Regions from separate parts of the Proteus mirabilis HI4320 genome, predicted to be linked through region 4. Evidence: predicted binding sites of a transcription regulator. Region 4 holds the regulator's gene; each other region holds the start of a gene.
What was found. Region 4 encodes Fur, which represses iron uptake genes when iron is present. Its sites were predicted from a motif close to ATAATAATGAGAACNACTATCAA; they were not measured.
Positions count from the first base shown of each region.

Region 1: a site for Fur is predicted at 1,319-1,341, ahead of sodA (superoxide dismutase [Mn]). Genes of this name have one in related genera too.
Region 2: a site for Fur is predicted at 2,305-2,327, ahead of PMI_RS07820 (DNA polymerase III subunit theta). Genes of this name have one in related genera too.
Region 3: a site for Fur is predicted at 1,634-1,656, ahead of sufA (Fe-S cluster assembly scaffold SufA). Genes of this name have one in related genera too.

Region 1 covers NC_010554.1:3,330,056-3,334,040, reverse strand. Annotated here, with positions in the region: gene acs (acetate--CoA ligase) at 1-1,042, opposite strand, end outside; gene sodA (superoxide dismutase [Mn]) at 1,410-2,033, shown strand; gene yiiM (6-hydroxyaminopurine reductase) at 2,151-2,825, shown strand; gene tnpA (IS200/IS605 family transposase) at 2,906-3,322, opposite strand; gene PMI_RS15005 (RNA-guided endonuclease InsQ/TnpB family protein) at 3,345-3,985, shown strand, end outside.
Region 2 covers NC_010554.1:1,711,415-1,715,399, forward strand. Annotated here, with positions in the region: gene PMI_RS07815 (alanine/glycine:cation symporter family protein) at 1-1,102, opposite strand, end outside; gene PMI_RS07820 (DNA polymerase III subunit theta) at 2,465-2,689, shown strand; gene yebF (protein YebF) at 2,806-3,201, opposite strand; gene PMI_RS07830 (YoaH family protein) at 3,299-3,481, opposite strand; gene pabB (aminodeoxychorismate synthase component 1) at 3,561-3,985, shown strand, end outside.
Region 3 covers NC_010554.1:1,493,488-1,497,472, reverse strand. Annotated here, with positions in the region: gene ydiJ (D-2-hydroxyglutarate dehydrogenase YdiJ) at 1-122, shown strand, start outside; gene PMI_RS06860 (hotdog fold thioesterase) at 119-532, shown strand; gene PMI_RS06855 (hypothetical protein) at 683-1,294, shown strand; gene sufA (Fe-S cluster assembly scaffold SufA) at 1,702-2,070, shown strand; gene sufB (Fe-S cluster assembly protein SufB) at 2,088-3,584, shown strand; gene sufC (Fe-S cluster assembly ATPase SufC) at 3,629-3,985, shown strand, end outside.
Region 4 covers NC_010554.1:583,996-587,980, forward strand. Annotated here, with positions in the region: gene chiP (chitoporin ChiP) at 1-620, shown strand, start outside; gene PMI_RS02670 (DUF817 domain-containing protein) at 894-1,733, shown strand; gene fur (ferric iron uptake transcriptional regulator) at 1,797-2,243, opposite strand; gene fldA (flavodoxin FldA) at 2,434-2,961, opposite strand; gene ybfE (LexA regulated protein) at 3,120-3,419, opposite strand; gene ybfF (esterase) at 3,618-3,985, opposite strand, start outside.

The DNA of each region.
Region 1 (3,985 bases), 1.3 Mb from region 4:
TATCAACAATCTGGGCCATACGATTGACGGAGGGGTAATTGGGGACGCCCTCAAACATCACTGTTGTGGCACCATTTGATAGCGGGCCATATAACAAGTAGCTATGGCCAGTTACCCAACCGACATCCGCTGTACACCAATAAATCTCACCATCATGATAGTCAAAGGTGTATTTAAAGGTCATTGAGGCATAAACAAGATAACCGCCAGTGGTGTGCAATACGCCTTTGGGTTTCCCCGTAGAGCCTGATGTGTAGAGAATAAAGAGTGGATCTTCTGCGTTCATGACTTCCACATCACATTCTGTACTGACGCCTTGAACAATTTCATCCCACCATAAATCGCGTCCTTCAATCCATTGTTCTGTTTGCCCTGTTCGACGTAAGACCACAACATGTTCAATAGGCGGGATATCCACATGAGTGAGGGCATCATCAACATTTTTCTTTAAGGGGATTGCTCTACCAGCACGTAAGCCTTCATCTGCAGTGATCACTAATTTTGCTTTAGAGTCAATAATGCGCCCTGCCACTGCTTCTGGTGAGAAACCACCAAAAATAACAGAATGAATAGCCCCAATACGAGTACAAGCCAACATCGCAACAGCCGCTTCAGGAACCATTGGCATATAAATAGCCACCACATCGCCTTTTTTGATACCCAGTTTTTTTAATACATTGGCGAATTGACAAACATCTTGATGAAGTTGGCGATAGGTAATGCTTTTCGATTCATTAGGGGAATCACCTTCCCAAATAATAGCAACTTGATCCGCGCGTTTTTCTAAATGGCGATCAAGACAGTTTTGGCTAATGTTAAGTTGCCCATCTTCAAACCAGCGAATACGGACATGGCCTGGATCAAAGGAGGTATTTTTCACAATAGTATAGGGGGTTATCCAATCAACAATTTTCCCTTTATCTGCCCAAAAGGCCTCAGGGTTTTCGATGGATAATGCATAATCTTTTTGGTATTGCTCTTTATTAATCAGGGCGTGCTCTGCAATGTTTGCAGGAATGTGATGTTGGTTTATTTTTGTCATAATTGTTCTCCTTACTGTTGTTAATACTATGTCAAAAAGTCGTTAACAAAAGAGGGTAAAGAGACATTGTTTCTTTTTTGCGCATAAGATCACGAAATAATGGAAATGCTTTTCATGGCGTGATCAATTAGTGCTAAAGGTTGTTATGTATAATTTATCTACCTTTTGGGTATTTTATGAAATATTAAACCAATAATAAGCTTTTTATTTAAAATAAAATACTGTGAAAATTGATGTCACTGGGTTGGATAAAAAAACCACAAAAATAATATGGATATGATAATGATTTTCATTAACATTTTTTTCACTATAATAAAGAGATAAATCACATGGCGTGATCGAATATAAAACAGCACTGGAGATTAATATGAGCTATACATTACCTGCACTCCCTTATGCTTATGATGCGCTAGAACCTCATTTTGATGAGCGCACAATGGAAATTCACCATACTAAGCATCATCAAACTTATGTGAACAATACCAATACTGCGTTAGAAAAACTGCCTGAATTAGCGGGTTTAGAAATTGATGAACTCGTTAAAAATTTACATAAAGTACCTGCTGATCAACGTACCTTTGTACGTAACAATGCGGGTGGTCATTCTAACCATACTTTCTTCTGGAAAGGATTAAAGCTAGGCACTCAATTACATGGTTCATTAAAAGATGCCATTGAACGTGATTTTGGTAGTGTTGATGCATTTAAAGAGTTGTTTGAAAAAGCCGCTGCTAGCCGTTTTGGTTCAGGTTGGGCATGGTTAGTATTAAAAGATGATGGAAAATTAGCTGTTGTTTCTACCGCAAACCAAGATAGCCCATTAATGGGTGAAGAGTTAGCAGGTGCATCTGGCTATCCAATTATTGGCTTAGATGTATGGGAACATGCGTATTACTTGAAATATCAAAACCGTCGTCCTGATTATATCAAAGCATTCTGGTCTGTAGTTAACTGGGATGAGGCGCAAAAACGCTATCAGAGCAAAGCATAATATCGCTATCATTCTCTTTTCTCTCTATTTATCAATGCCGACAATTATTGTCGGCATTGTTTATTTAGCCTGCTCTCTTTATTATAAAAGGACTTTTTTTCATTGAGGCAATGAGTTATGCGCTATTTCCCCAGTGTTTTTATTGGCAATATCACGACGACTGCAAATGGATTTACCAGTGCGATCACCAAAAGGCTGGTGGATGGGCATATTAAACTAACATCACTGGGCTTAGCAGGTGATGAGCAAGCAGAAAAAGGGTTTCATGGTGGGCCTGATCGCGCTTTGTGCCATTATCCTCAAGAACATTATCATTACTGGTCTGAGCAATTTCCTCAACTGGCTGACTTATTTAATGCTCCTGCGTTTGGTGAAAATATTTCGACTACCGGTCTGACAGAAGAGAATGTTTTTATTGGTGATATATATCAATGGGGTGACGCTTTAATTCAAGTGACCCAGCCTCGTTCACCTTGTTATAAGTTAAACACGGTGACTGATATCAGCGATTTTTCACAACTGATGCAAGATAGCGGTTTTTGTGGCTGGTTATATCGCGTGATAAGTCCCGGCGAAGTAGGCTGTCATCATCCTTTGGTTCTACGCTCAAGAAATAGCGATATCTCGGTCAAAGAAGCAATTGCTATTGCTTTTCATATGCCATTTGATGAGGAGTCGTATCGTCGCTTATTAACAGCGGCAGGACTATCCGCTAGTTGGTGTAAAACCATGCAGTTAAGATTGCAAAAACAAACTATTGAAAGTTTTGATAGAAGGCTATTTAAGAAATAGTCAGAAAATAGGCCAGCAGTTATCCAAAGCACCGTAAAACCCCGTCCTTCAGGTCGGGGATATAAGGTGTGGTTTTTTAACTAACTCGGTGTTTCCTGTTGCTCAATGTACTGGCGGATAATGGATATTGGTGCGCCACCACAACTCCCCGCGAAATAACTCGGCGACCAAAGAACCCCCTTGTAGTAATCACGTTGTGCAATATCAGGACGATCACGTCGAAGTAATCGACTCGATACCCCTTTAAGGCTGTTAACCAGATTAGATATCGCCAGTTTTGGCGGGTAATTAATCAGTAAATGAACGTGATCCCGTTCCCCATCCATTTCAACCAGTTCAACATCAAAATCAGCACAAACACTGGCAAAGTAGCCTCGCAATTTTTCAATTGCATCCTGATCAAATATTTTTCGCCGGTATTTTGTGACAAAGACCAAATGGACGTGCATCAGGAATACACAATGTCTGCCACGGCGAATATTAGTTTCATTTTTCATAGACCAAAGTATAATAGATAATATGAAACGTCTACAAGCCTTTAAATTCCAGTTAAGACCTAATGGTCAGCAAGAGCGTGAGATGAGACGCTTTGCAGGGGCTTGTCGTTTTGTTTTCAATCGGGCATTAGCACGTCAGAATGAGGAGCACGAAGCAGGGAATAAATACATTCCCTATACAAAAATGGCTTCATGGCTCATTGAGTGGAAATCTGACACAGAGACACAATGGTTGAAGGAAGCCCCATCACAACCGTTACAACAGTCACTTAAAGATTTGGAACGGGCTTACAAGAATTTTTTCCAGAAGCGTACCGCTTTTCCTCGATTCAAGAAACGCGGTAAAAATGATGCTTTTCGCTACCCGCAGGGCGTGAAGCTCGATCAATCCAATAGTCGTATATCATTGCCAAAGTTGGGATGGATGCGCTACCGCAACAGTCGTGAAGTCGTCGGAGAAGTGAGAAACGTCACGGTCAGTCAGTCATGCGGTAAATGGTACGTCAGCATTCAGACTGAGCATGAAGCGACAGAACCACAACATGAATCAACCTCAATAGTCGGGCTTGATGCAGGGGTTACAAAACTTGCCACGCTTTCAGACGGTACGGTATACCCGCCCGTCAGCAGTTTTAAAGTCAACCAGCGAAAGCTGGCAAGGCT
Region 2 (3,985 bases), 1.1 Mb from region 4:
TTGCAATAATCGATGTAAAGGCAAAGAAAAAAATCGCAACAGCAATAAAAGTACTCCCCCAACCACCGACAGTTGACGATAATGCTAGCTGGGTTAACTGAATACCATTAATACCATCTTGATAATTATCTAACACACCTGAAGATAAAATAATCACTGCAGTCGCACTACAAATCACCAAGGTATCCATAAATACCCCTAACATCTGAATATAACCTTGCGATGCTGGATGAGGTGGGTAAGGTGTTGCAGAAGCGGCGGCATTAGGTGCAGATCCCATACCTGCTTCATTAGAAAATAGGCCGCGTTGAATACCTTGGGTCATCGCTTGACTAATACCATAGCCAATTGCCCCTGCTGCGGCTTCCTGTAAACCAAATGCGCTTTTAAAAATTAGCATAAACACTTCAGGTAAACGTTCAAAATGATCTGCGACAACCCAAAATGCTAATAATAAATAGGCGATAGCCATAATGGGTACAACCAGCTCAGCAACACGCGCAATCCAACGTAGACCGCCAAAAATAATAAAGCCGCTCATCACCACCAGTCCAATACCAACATATAATGGATCGAAATTAAATGCTGATGCAGCTGCTTGCGCTATTGAGTTAGCTTGTACCGCATTAAAAACAAGTCCGAAGGCAATGATGAGGAAAATGGCGAATAATACGCCCATCCAACGCATATTGAGACCTTTTGTCATATAATAAGCAGGGCCACCGCGATAGTTACCTTCATCATCTTTAGTTTTATACAACTGTGCTAATGTACTTTCTATTAAGGAAGTCGCCATACCTATAATTGCAACTACCCACATCCAAAAAATGGCCCCAGGGCCACCTGCGGTCAGCGCAATTGCTACACCGGTTAAGTTACCTGTTCCAACACGTGCAGCTAAACTTGTACATAAAGCTTGGAATGAAGAGATACCTGATTTATCTGACTTATGACTATTTTTTAAAATAGAAAACATATGACCAAAATGGCGGATTTGAATAAATCCTGTTCGAATAGTGAAATAAATACCCACACCAAGGAGTAAGTAAATAAGTACATATCCCCATAAAATGTTATTTGCAAAGTTAATTAGCCCTGTCAAATTAATCCCCTTATGTAATAACGTATATAACCTATCCTTACATCGCTATTGAAATAAAAAACAGATAAACACCTATAATTGAACCAATAAATGGCTTATGTATGTCTTTATCTCATATCAAAAATGATTGTCTAAAAAGCGACTTAAATGTAACACAAGATTATACGATATGTATATTTTTTGTTTATTTTTTTATTATTTAATCATTCTATTTAATTATCTTATTAACTAGAAACTTTAGCATAACAAAATAAAAAACCTATAAATATCATTTAGATAAATAATTAAAACATTCTATATTATATAATAAAATAAATTTACTGATCTACAAAATATTGTTAATTGATTATTTAACAACATGCTAAAAGATGAAAAAAACACCAATAAGAATTGATTGCCAAATATACAATTTTCATTTTAAAGTGAGATTTAAATCAAATAAGTGGATTTATTAATTAAATATTCTCTTAGTAGTAATGCTAATAAGAATTTGAAAAGTGCATTAGCATTATAAGAAATGCATAGTGAAAAAATAATATAACTTTAACGAACGGAATTATTATTTTTTAACAAAATATTAATAACTTTACTTTAGGGGCAGGACTATTACGAACTCTATTAATAAAAAATGTTTTAAAGTACTCCGTTTTTCTTCTCTATCTTCTTTGTTTTTACTTAAATTTTATTTTACTTATTTCCATTTTCTGCTTATTTATTAGCGCCTTTTCCCTTTTGTTTCCATAACAATTTAATGTTGATTATTTTTTGATTAATAAAAAAATCAATATTCACGTAAATTTACTTATTAACCATTTAGTTAATTTTATTTATAATACATTTTTCCCTGGTGTTGTATTATTTTTTGCCCTGTTTCCCCAACAGGGCTTTTTTTTATCCTTATTTTTCATTCTGTTAGTGATTACTCAATCGTTTTTATAAAAATTAACTTAAAAAATAAAACATAAAATAGACAATATTAACATTTTATTAAAATTTAATTATTACTTTATCTATAATGTAAAAATAATTGATATAAATAAAATTGATCTAGATCAAATATAAAACTCGTCAAAATTGGTTACTAACTCAGGGAAACATTAAAAAAACTAATTTTAAATATAATTAATTCAATATAATAAATATGTTACCTTGGCTAGCTAAAAAATGTACCAGTAGAATAATTTATTTAAAGGCAATATTATTTACTACTAATAACTATTAGTAATAAAGTTTTTTATCCATTATCTATACAATTGCTTTCTATTTCTTTTTTTAAAATTTTTTAAAATAATTTCTTTTAGTTACTTGCATTACTCATCGCTCTCTTTTACTTTACTCTCATATAACAAGGGAGAAAGTACGATGGGTTATAACCTTGCTGAACTTACACAAGAAGAAAAAGATAAAATTAATGTCAACCTAGCCGCTTCAGGGGTTGCCTTTAAAGAGCGTTATAATATGCCAGTAGTAGCTGATGCGATAGCAAGAGAGCAACCTCAAGCTTTACAAAGCTATTTTCAAGAAAGAGTGACCTTTTATCGAGCACGAAGCCAACACTATTCTCGCTTACCTTTTGAGTCGAAATAAATACCGTGCTCAATATTAAAAAAAGAGATAAACATTTACGTTTATCTCTTTTTTATTTTCAAGTAATGATATAAAAAATGGGCGAAAAATCGCTATTTTTTATCAGTTAAATGATACTATTTACTTGATATATAGGTAATTTTATTCTCATCACAATTAACTTCAACATTGTAACGTAGATCGGTACGAGCACCTCTTACATCCAAGATAACATGATAGCTATTATCTCTTTTGATAACATCGTTCGCATTAATATTCGCCACAGGTTTTGGTCCTAGCGCTTTTTTATCATCCTGCCAGCGAGGTAATCGATTGAGTAAATAATCATTTTTCACTCTAGTGGCAAGTTGTTCTTTATCAAGATTAACACAACTAGCAAAAGGGGCTGAGCGCACAACATTATTATCATTATTCACATTTGTGACACTTTCTGCAGAGGCTCCAAAAGAAACCGCAAGAAAAAAACCTGCACCAAGTATCCCTGTTTGACCAACTAATTTGCTTAATTTCATAATAACCTCCCGAAAATATCCCTTAAAGCAGGACGAGTTTCTATTAAGCATAGCATAAGCAAAACAGGGTATTTGTGACATTTGTTAAAAAAATGTTTTAATCATTGTCATCGTCAAACACAATAGAGACTGATTCACGAGTCGTGTGTTTTTCTCTTAATTCTTGAGCGACCAATTGGATCGCCTCACCACTACTCATACCTTCGGACATCAGATGTTGAATTTTTTCTACTGCTTTTTGTTGTTCTTCATGTGTTAATGTAGGCATTCCTAGAAACATAATGTTACTCTTATCTTAATCGATTTCTATGTTGGTCTTTACAATAATGCAATCACTGAACTAATGATTGATAGTGTAAATGATACAGAATACTTGTTTAAATGGTCATAAAATGGATATGCAATTACAGCAACGTGAATTAACTTATACCCCTGATTTAGCATTACGGGTATTTGCACCTATCGCCTCTTTGTCTTGGTCTAGTTTACTGCATTCAGGTTTTGCCGAACATCACCATAATCGTTTTGATATTGTTGTATCCGATCCTGCTATTACCTTAGAAACACGCAAACAAATTACCACTATTAAAGAGAAAACCGGTCGAGTCAAACGCTCTAAAAAAGATCCCTTTACGCTTATCCAAACAGCATTAGACGCTTTTAATTTTCATCCAGTCAGTGATGAAACGCTTCCTTTTCTAGGTGGCGCATTAGGTATATGGAGTTACGATTTAGGTCGTCGCATTGAAATATTACCAGAATTAGCAAAAAATGAACTTAATTT
Region 3 (3,985 bases), 910 kb from region 4:
TGAAAACACTCCCTACAGCACGTTGCTTGAGTACCGGATATTCTTGTCGTAGCCAAGTAAAACGTATTGATAATATTGAGTTAAAACATCCATTACAGGCGCTTTTGGAGATTATGCAATGATATGGAAACGAAAAACAACATTAGGACAACTTAATCATATTAGCCCAAATAATATGGTGGGGCACCTTGGTATAGAACTCACCGCACTGGGTGAGGACTATCTTGAAGGCACCATGCCAGTAGATCAGCGTACTAAACAGCCTTTTGGTTTATTACATGGTGGGGCCTCTGTGGTATTAGCTGAAACCTTAGGGTCAATTGCTGGCTATTTATGCACAAAAGGTGAACAAAAAGTGGTGGGTTTAGAAATCAATGCCAACCATATGCGAGCAGTAAAAGAAGGGGTTGTAAAAGGTGTCTGTAAACCTATTCATTTAGGTCGTACACATCAAGTATGGTCAATAGAAATTTTTGATGACGCTGACCGTAAAGTTTGTATTTCACGTTTAACAACTGCGGTTATTGTTTAATTCGTTAATTAATAATAGACGCCTAAGGTTATTATTTCACTTTAGGCGTTTTTTATTTATTGAAATGAGGTCATGTGAAAAAATTATCTTTATTTAAGTTTAAATTTTAATGATAATTATTATCTTCATTATTATTAATAGTAAGAAAAAATGACATCAACCATTCTAAATTATAAAAGCGTTTTTATTTTAATCGGTAGTTTATTACTTACAGCATGTGATAACGAATCAACTCACAATAAGAGTGAAGAGATAATAAATTATCCTGTACGTACTATGTCGGGGTTTAATATCGCGTATCCAACTTCATTCTCATTAAATAGAGATGATACAGAACACTATTTTCAATTATTACCTGATCATGTCCAAGATGTCACATCACAGATGTTAGTTTATCAAGCCAAACCAGTATGCCAGTTATCAGAAGTTCGTTTAGTTTATTTTAAACTTGACGATATGATGAGTTATGATATTGATTCAGGAGCACAGGGTATCGTTGATAATATTTCCACTATTGATGGTATGAAAGAAACTTCAACAACAATAAAGCCTTTCACAGTGTCAGAAATGCCAGCTCGACAAATTTTCTTTGAAGGAAAGTTGTCTAATCAAAAAGTGAGCTATGAAGGGGTATTAATTGCGGATACTAACACAAATCGTGTATGGCAATTACAATTTATTGCTGAAAATAAAAGTAATAATAATCAAGAAGTTATTGATTGTACTAATAGGTATGTGAATTCAATTAGTATCAATCAATAAGTCATAAAAGCACACAATACAATAAGAAGTTATCACAAAAGTGGTGCTATCTTACCTATCAGTATAAGCATAAAAAGAAAATATTTTGCGATTATCAATTGTTGATTTTTTATGCTTTTTCTCTACATTTCAGTGACAAAGGTATAAAATGTATTTGCTTTGCAACTTTTATGCGTATTGTGCGAAATAAAGGAATTTAAAAAAGTTTTATTTTTGTAATGAAAAAAGATAAAAATTGTTACATTTCAATTTATTAAGCGCTATATTTAACAATTAAAAAGCAAAAAAAGAGCAATTTTTAAACGATTTTATAATATCCTTTCAAAAGACAGGGTTGAAGTGATAAGGGTTATCATTACCATTAGAGTCAGGAAAGATATTAATCTCCTTTCGAAATGAGGTCAGTAATGACAAACAATGTTGAAACTTTTTCTCTAAATGATACTGCTTGGCAAGGCATTGTGCTGACTGATAGTGCAGCGAAACATATTTGCCAATTAGTGGAGAAAAACCCTGAAAGTCAGGGACTTTCCTTAAGTATTAAGCCATCAGGTTGTACGGGCTATGGTTATGTTATTGAGCTTGCTGCAGGCCCCTCAGAGGACGATCTTGTCTATGAACATAATGGTGCCAAGTTATTCGTTGCATTAAAAGCCATGCCATTCATTGATGGTTTAGTTGTTGATTATGTCCGTGAAGGACTTAATCAGATGTTTAAATTTAATAATCCTAAAGCTCAGAACGTCTGCGGATGTGGTGAGAGCTTTGGGGTATAACATAGTGAAGTCAGATTATGTCTCAGAGCAATGTTGAAATTGGTGATGAAGTTCAAGGCTGGCTCAGTGATCATCACTATAAAGAAGGGTTCTATACCGATATCTCAACCGATACGTTAGATAAAGGGTTGAATGAAGCGGTTGTGCGAGCTATTTCAGCTAAAAGAAATGAGCCAGAGTGGATGCTAGAGTTTCGTCTTGATGCTTATCGTCATTGGCTAGAGATGGAAGAGCCTCATTGGCTAAAAGCAGATTATCCATCGCTGAATTATCAAGATTATAGTTATTATTCAGCGCCATCTTGCGGTGCTTGTTGTGCCAATGGCAGTTGTGCTAGTGGTAACAATGAAGCTGTCTCAACACAAGAAACCCAAGATTATTTAACTAAAGAAGTTGAAGACGCATTTAATCAGTTAGGCGTGCCAGTAAGAGAAGGGCAGTCAGTGGCTGTAGATGCTATTTTTGACTCAGTATCGGTTTCTACCACTTATCGTGAAGAGCTAGCTAAACATGGTGTTATTTTCTGCTCCTTCGGTGAAGCGATTCAAGAATATCCCGAATTAGTACGCCAATATTTAGGTACAGTTGTTTCTAGCCACGATAACTATTTTGCGGCACTTAATGCGGCGGTCGCTTCTGATGGTACCTTTGTTTATATTCCTAAAGGTGTTCGCTGCCCTATGGAATTATCCACCTATTTTCGTATTAATGCGGCACAAACAGGCCAATTTGAACGTACGATTTTAATTGCGGATGAAGGAAGTTACGTCAGTTACATCGAAGGGTGTTCAGCACCTGTACGTGATAGCTATCAGCTGCATGCTGCCGTTGTTGAAGTTATCATTCATAAAGATGCCGAAGTGAAATATTCCACGGTACAAAACTGGTTCTCTGGCGGTGATAGCGAAGGCGGAATTCTTAACTTCGTCACTAAGCGTGCCCTTTGTGAAGGTGAGAACGCTAAAATGTCGTGGACTCAATCTGAAACAGGTTCAGCGATCACTTGGAAATACCCAAGTGTTATCTTAAAAGGAGATAATTCAACGGCTGAATTTTTCTCAGTGGCACTGACCAATGGTAACCAACAAGCTGACACGGGAACCAAGATGATCCACATCGGTAAAAATACCAAATCAACTATTATTTCTAAGGGTATTTCTGCGGGTAAAAGTCAAAATAGTTATCGCGGTTTGGTGAAAGTGTTACCTGGTGCGCAGAATGCACGTAACTACACACAATGTGACTCAATGTTAATTGGCACAGAGTGTGGTGCTCACACCTTCCCTTATGTTGAAGTCATGAATAACTCAGCACAATTAGAGCATGAAGCGACAACGTCACGTATTGGTGAAGATCAGTTATTTTACTGCCGTCAACGTGGATTAAGTGAAGACGATGCAATCTCAATGATTGTCAATGGATTTTGTAAGGACGTGTTCTCAGAATTACCGCTGGAATTTGCTGTAGAAGCACAAAAATTATTAGCAATCAGCTTAGAACATAGCGTTGGTTAACCATTAACCAAATTCTGGGTATAAAAATACCGAAGGCATATATTATGTTAGATATTAAAAATTTACATGTCAGTGTTGAAGGCAATGAAATTCTTAAAGGATTAGATTTGCAAGTACGTGCCGGCGAAGTGCACGCTATCATGGGGCCAAACGGTTCAGGTAAAAGTACATTATCCGCAACCTTAGCAGGTCGCGAAGAGTATGAAGTTGATGAAGGTAGTGTGACTTTTAAAAACAAAGATCTACTGGAATTAGAGCCTGAAGAGCGAGCGGGTGAAGGTATCTTTATGGCATTTCAATACCCAGTAGAGATCCCCGGTGTCAGTAACCAGTTTTTCTTACAATCCTCAGTCAATGCGGTAAGAGAATATCGAGGCCAAGAGCCGTTAGATCGCTTTGAT
Region 4 (3,985 bases):
ATTTCCCTATCGCAAATAATACATTAAAAACCTCTTATCAATTCTACGGTGCAAAAGATAAAGTCACCGGAGGGGGAATTAACGATGTTTATGATGGTTTGGCATGGTTACAAGCATTCACTTTAGGCTATACCTACAATGTATTTGATTTTAAAGTTGAAGGTACTTGGGTTAAAGCAGAAGGTAACCAAGGTTACTTTTTACAACGTATGACGCCGGGATGGGCAACCTCGAATGGTCGTTTAGATATCTGGTGGGATGGTCGTTCTGATTTTAACGCCAATGGTGAAAAAGCATTATACGCGGGAGTGATGTATGATCTAAAAAATTGGGATCTACCGGGCTGGGCGATTGGTACTTCCTATGTGTATGCTTGGGATGCAAAACCGAGTAGTAACCCTATTTATGACCAAAGTAAACGTATTAGAGAAAGCGCATGGAATGCCGACATCATGTATACCGTTCAAGAGGGGAGAGCGAAAGGTACGTTATTTAAACTCCACTACACTCGTTATGATAACCATTCCGATATACCAAGCTATGAAGGTGGTTTTGGTAATATCTTCCAAGATGAAAAAGACGTTAAATTCAATGTGATCATGCCATTTACGATTTTCTAAATAACAATAAGGATAAAGTGTATTTATTACGCTTTATCCTTAATAAAAAATCTAATTAACATTATGATAAAAAAGAAAAAACAATAAAAAATATGATAAATAAAAAAGAGTAATGTATTCATGTTTTTTAATATCCTTTTTTTTAGTCTTTTTCATTCTTGTGCATTTTTTCATTTTATGGCAGATTTCTTGCAACTTATTTTACCTTTCTTTATTTATATTTATTAATCTGCATTTAATACAATTGAATAATACAGGTTTTCAGGAAGAAGCATGTTAAAACGATTGGATGATTTCTTATTAGAGCCACCATTAAAGCCTTTCAGAGGTATAAATCGATTTATTGTTGAGTTTCTTTTTTTCGGTGTAAAAGAGGCACGTTCTTGCTTATTCGCTGGTTTTTTCTTCTTTATTTTATTTGCGACGCCTAGTAAAGGAGTGCTAGGTATACCGCGTTATGATGTTTTGCTTATTCTCGCTATTGTTTTCCAATTATGGATGGTATGGGGAAAACTTGAAACATGGGATGAATTAAAAGCAATTTGTTTTTTTCATGTTGTAGGTTTTGTCATGGAGCTATTTAAAACATCAGCAGCGATTGGCTCATGGAAATATCCTGATTTTGCTTACACAAAATTGTGGGAAGTGCCTTTATTTACAGGGTTTATGTATTCTGCTGTCGGGAGTTATTTAATTCAAGCATGGCGTTTTTTAAAAGTTCGAATAGAACATTATCCTCCTTATTGGATGGCAACTTTGGTTGCTCTCGCTATTTATATTAATTTCTTTTCTCATCATTTTATTGGTGATTATCGTTGGTATTTAACGGCATTTATTTTAGGTCTTTATGCCCGTAGTGTGGTCTATTTTACGCCTTATGATACAGAGAGACGGATGCCTCTGTTACTGGCTTTTGTTCTGATAGGTTTTTTTATTTGGCTTGCTGAGAATTTCGGTACGTTCTTTGGTGTATGGCAATATCCAAATCAAATTGGTGCGTGGTCTGTTGTGCATGCTGGGAAGTGGGGATCTTGGTCACTATTGGTCATTGTTACATTTACTATCGTAGTACACCTAAAACATATTAAGCATAGTATTAGTGTGGTTAAGTAGCGTTACCAATAAAAAAGGAACTGCGGGCAGTTCCTTTTTTTACTGAGATATTATCCAGAATGATTACTTCTCATCATGTGCGTGGCTATCTTCTTTACAATTACCTGCGGCGCAGTGACCATATAAATACAGGCTATGATTGGAAAGTTTGATGCCATGGCGTTCAGCGATATTTCTTTGACGAACTTCGATAGCATCGTCAGTAAACTCGATAACTTTACCACAATCAAGGCAAATTAAGTGATCATGGTGATGTTGTTGAGTTAATTCAAATACTGATTTACCACCTTCAAAATTATGTCGGGTAACAATACCAGCATCATCAAATTGGTTTAAGACGCGATAGACTGTTGCCAGACCAATCTCTTCGCCGATATCGATCAGTTTTTTATAGAGATCTTCAGCACTGACATGATGGCACTCAGGATCCTGGAGCACTTCCAAGATCTTTAAGCGAGGAAGTGTAACTTTTAACCCAGCATTTTTTAACGCTTTATTATTGTCGGTCATGCGGATTTAATCCTGTTGCTAATGGTGAATTTAATATGTGCTCACAAAATACTGTATATATTCATTAATACATAGGGTATTTAATAACCTTAATGATTATAGGCATGATATTAAAAAATAAACACCCCACCTATCACACTATCTTAGCACACCATTGAATAATTATCATTCTCAATATTAAGAATTTATATTATCCCAGAATTTCGTCAAGGCTCATCTCTTCTTTGATCTGAGCAACCCAAGCGTCAACACGCTCTTCAGTTAATTCTGGTTGGCGATCTTCATCAATCGCAAGGCCGATAAAGTGATTATCATCAGCAAGACCTTTAGATGCTTCAAAATGATAACCTTCAGTAGGCCAATGACCCACAATGACTGCGCCACGAGGTTCAATGATATCACGAATAGTTCCCATTGCGTCACAGAAGTATTCTGCATAGTCTTCTTGGTCACCACAACCAAATAGAGCAACAAGTTTACCGTTGAAATCAATATCTTCTAATGTTGGGAAAAAGTCATCCCAATCGCATTGTGCTTCACCATAATACCAGGTAGGAATACCTAGTAATAGAATATCAAATGCTTCGATGTCTTCTTGACTGGATTTTGCGATATCATGAACTTCGGCATTATCCGCGCCTAATCTTTCTTGAAGCATTTTGGCAATATTTTCAGTGTTGCCGGTATCACTGCCGAAGAATATTCCTATGATTGCCATAAAGTGAGATAACCTCTTTTATTCTCTTTGTCTGTATTTTTGAACAATTACCAGTAAAAGATAAACATCATGTTTTCATCATTGAAAACTAAAGCACTATTTTGACGAAAAGAGCAGGGTAATTCTGTCGAATTTGTGTGATTTTCCTGCTGATTTTTTTAGCTTTGATGTTTTTTTAACGCATAAGTTTGTGCGAGTTGTTCTAGTAATATTTCTTCAATAAGCTCACTACGACTGACATTTTTTGCGCTCGCAAGCTCATTAAGCGCATTGACAGCATCCTCATTTAATTTCAACTCAACCCGACGTAATCCATTGACGCGATCGCGTCGTAATTGGTTTCGTTTATTAATTCTAAGCTGTTCATCCCGAGAAAGCGGGTTTGTTTTAGGTCGCCCAGGTCTGCGTTCATTTGCGAACAAATCCAGTGTGGTGCGATCAGTTTGTTCTTTTGCCATAAATTTTGCTGTGAAAGGGCGTATACCAATGACTCAATATGAAGCGCCCAATAATACCCCACATATCGGCGTATCGCTACTGCTTCCTGTGTTTAACCTATTGTCATTTGGTCTTTTTATCAACAATGACAGATTTAAGAGCAATAATTGTACGCTATAAAATAGTATTGCTGGTGATTTATAACCAACAAAGGAACATTATACTGTTTTGGCTAAGAAGCGACGAATGGCCTTAATTACTGTTTCTGGTTTTTCAGAATGCACCCAATGTCCTGTATTGGCGACAACAAAGGCGGTTGCTTGTGGAAATTGGCGAGCAATATTATTGCGATATTCATCTAAAATATATGGGGATAGTCCACCACGTATAAACAAAACAGGATGATGCCAAGCAGGCACTTCTTGCCAACCAATAATATCGGGGTAAGCCTGTTTGATTGCGGGTAAATTAAATAACCATTCACCTTTTTTAAATGATTTAAGCAGAAATTGGATAACGCCGTCTTCTTCAATAAAAGGGCGCATAATAGCAATAGCTTCTGTACGTTGTGTGACGTGAGCTTTAG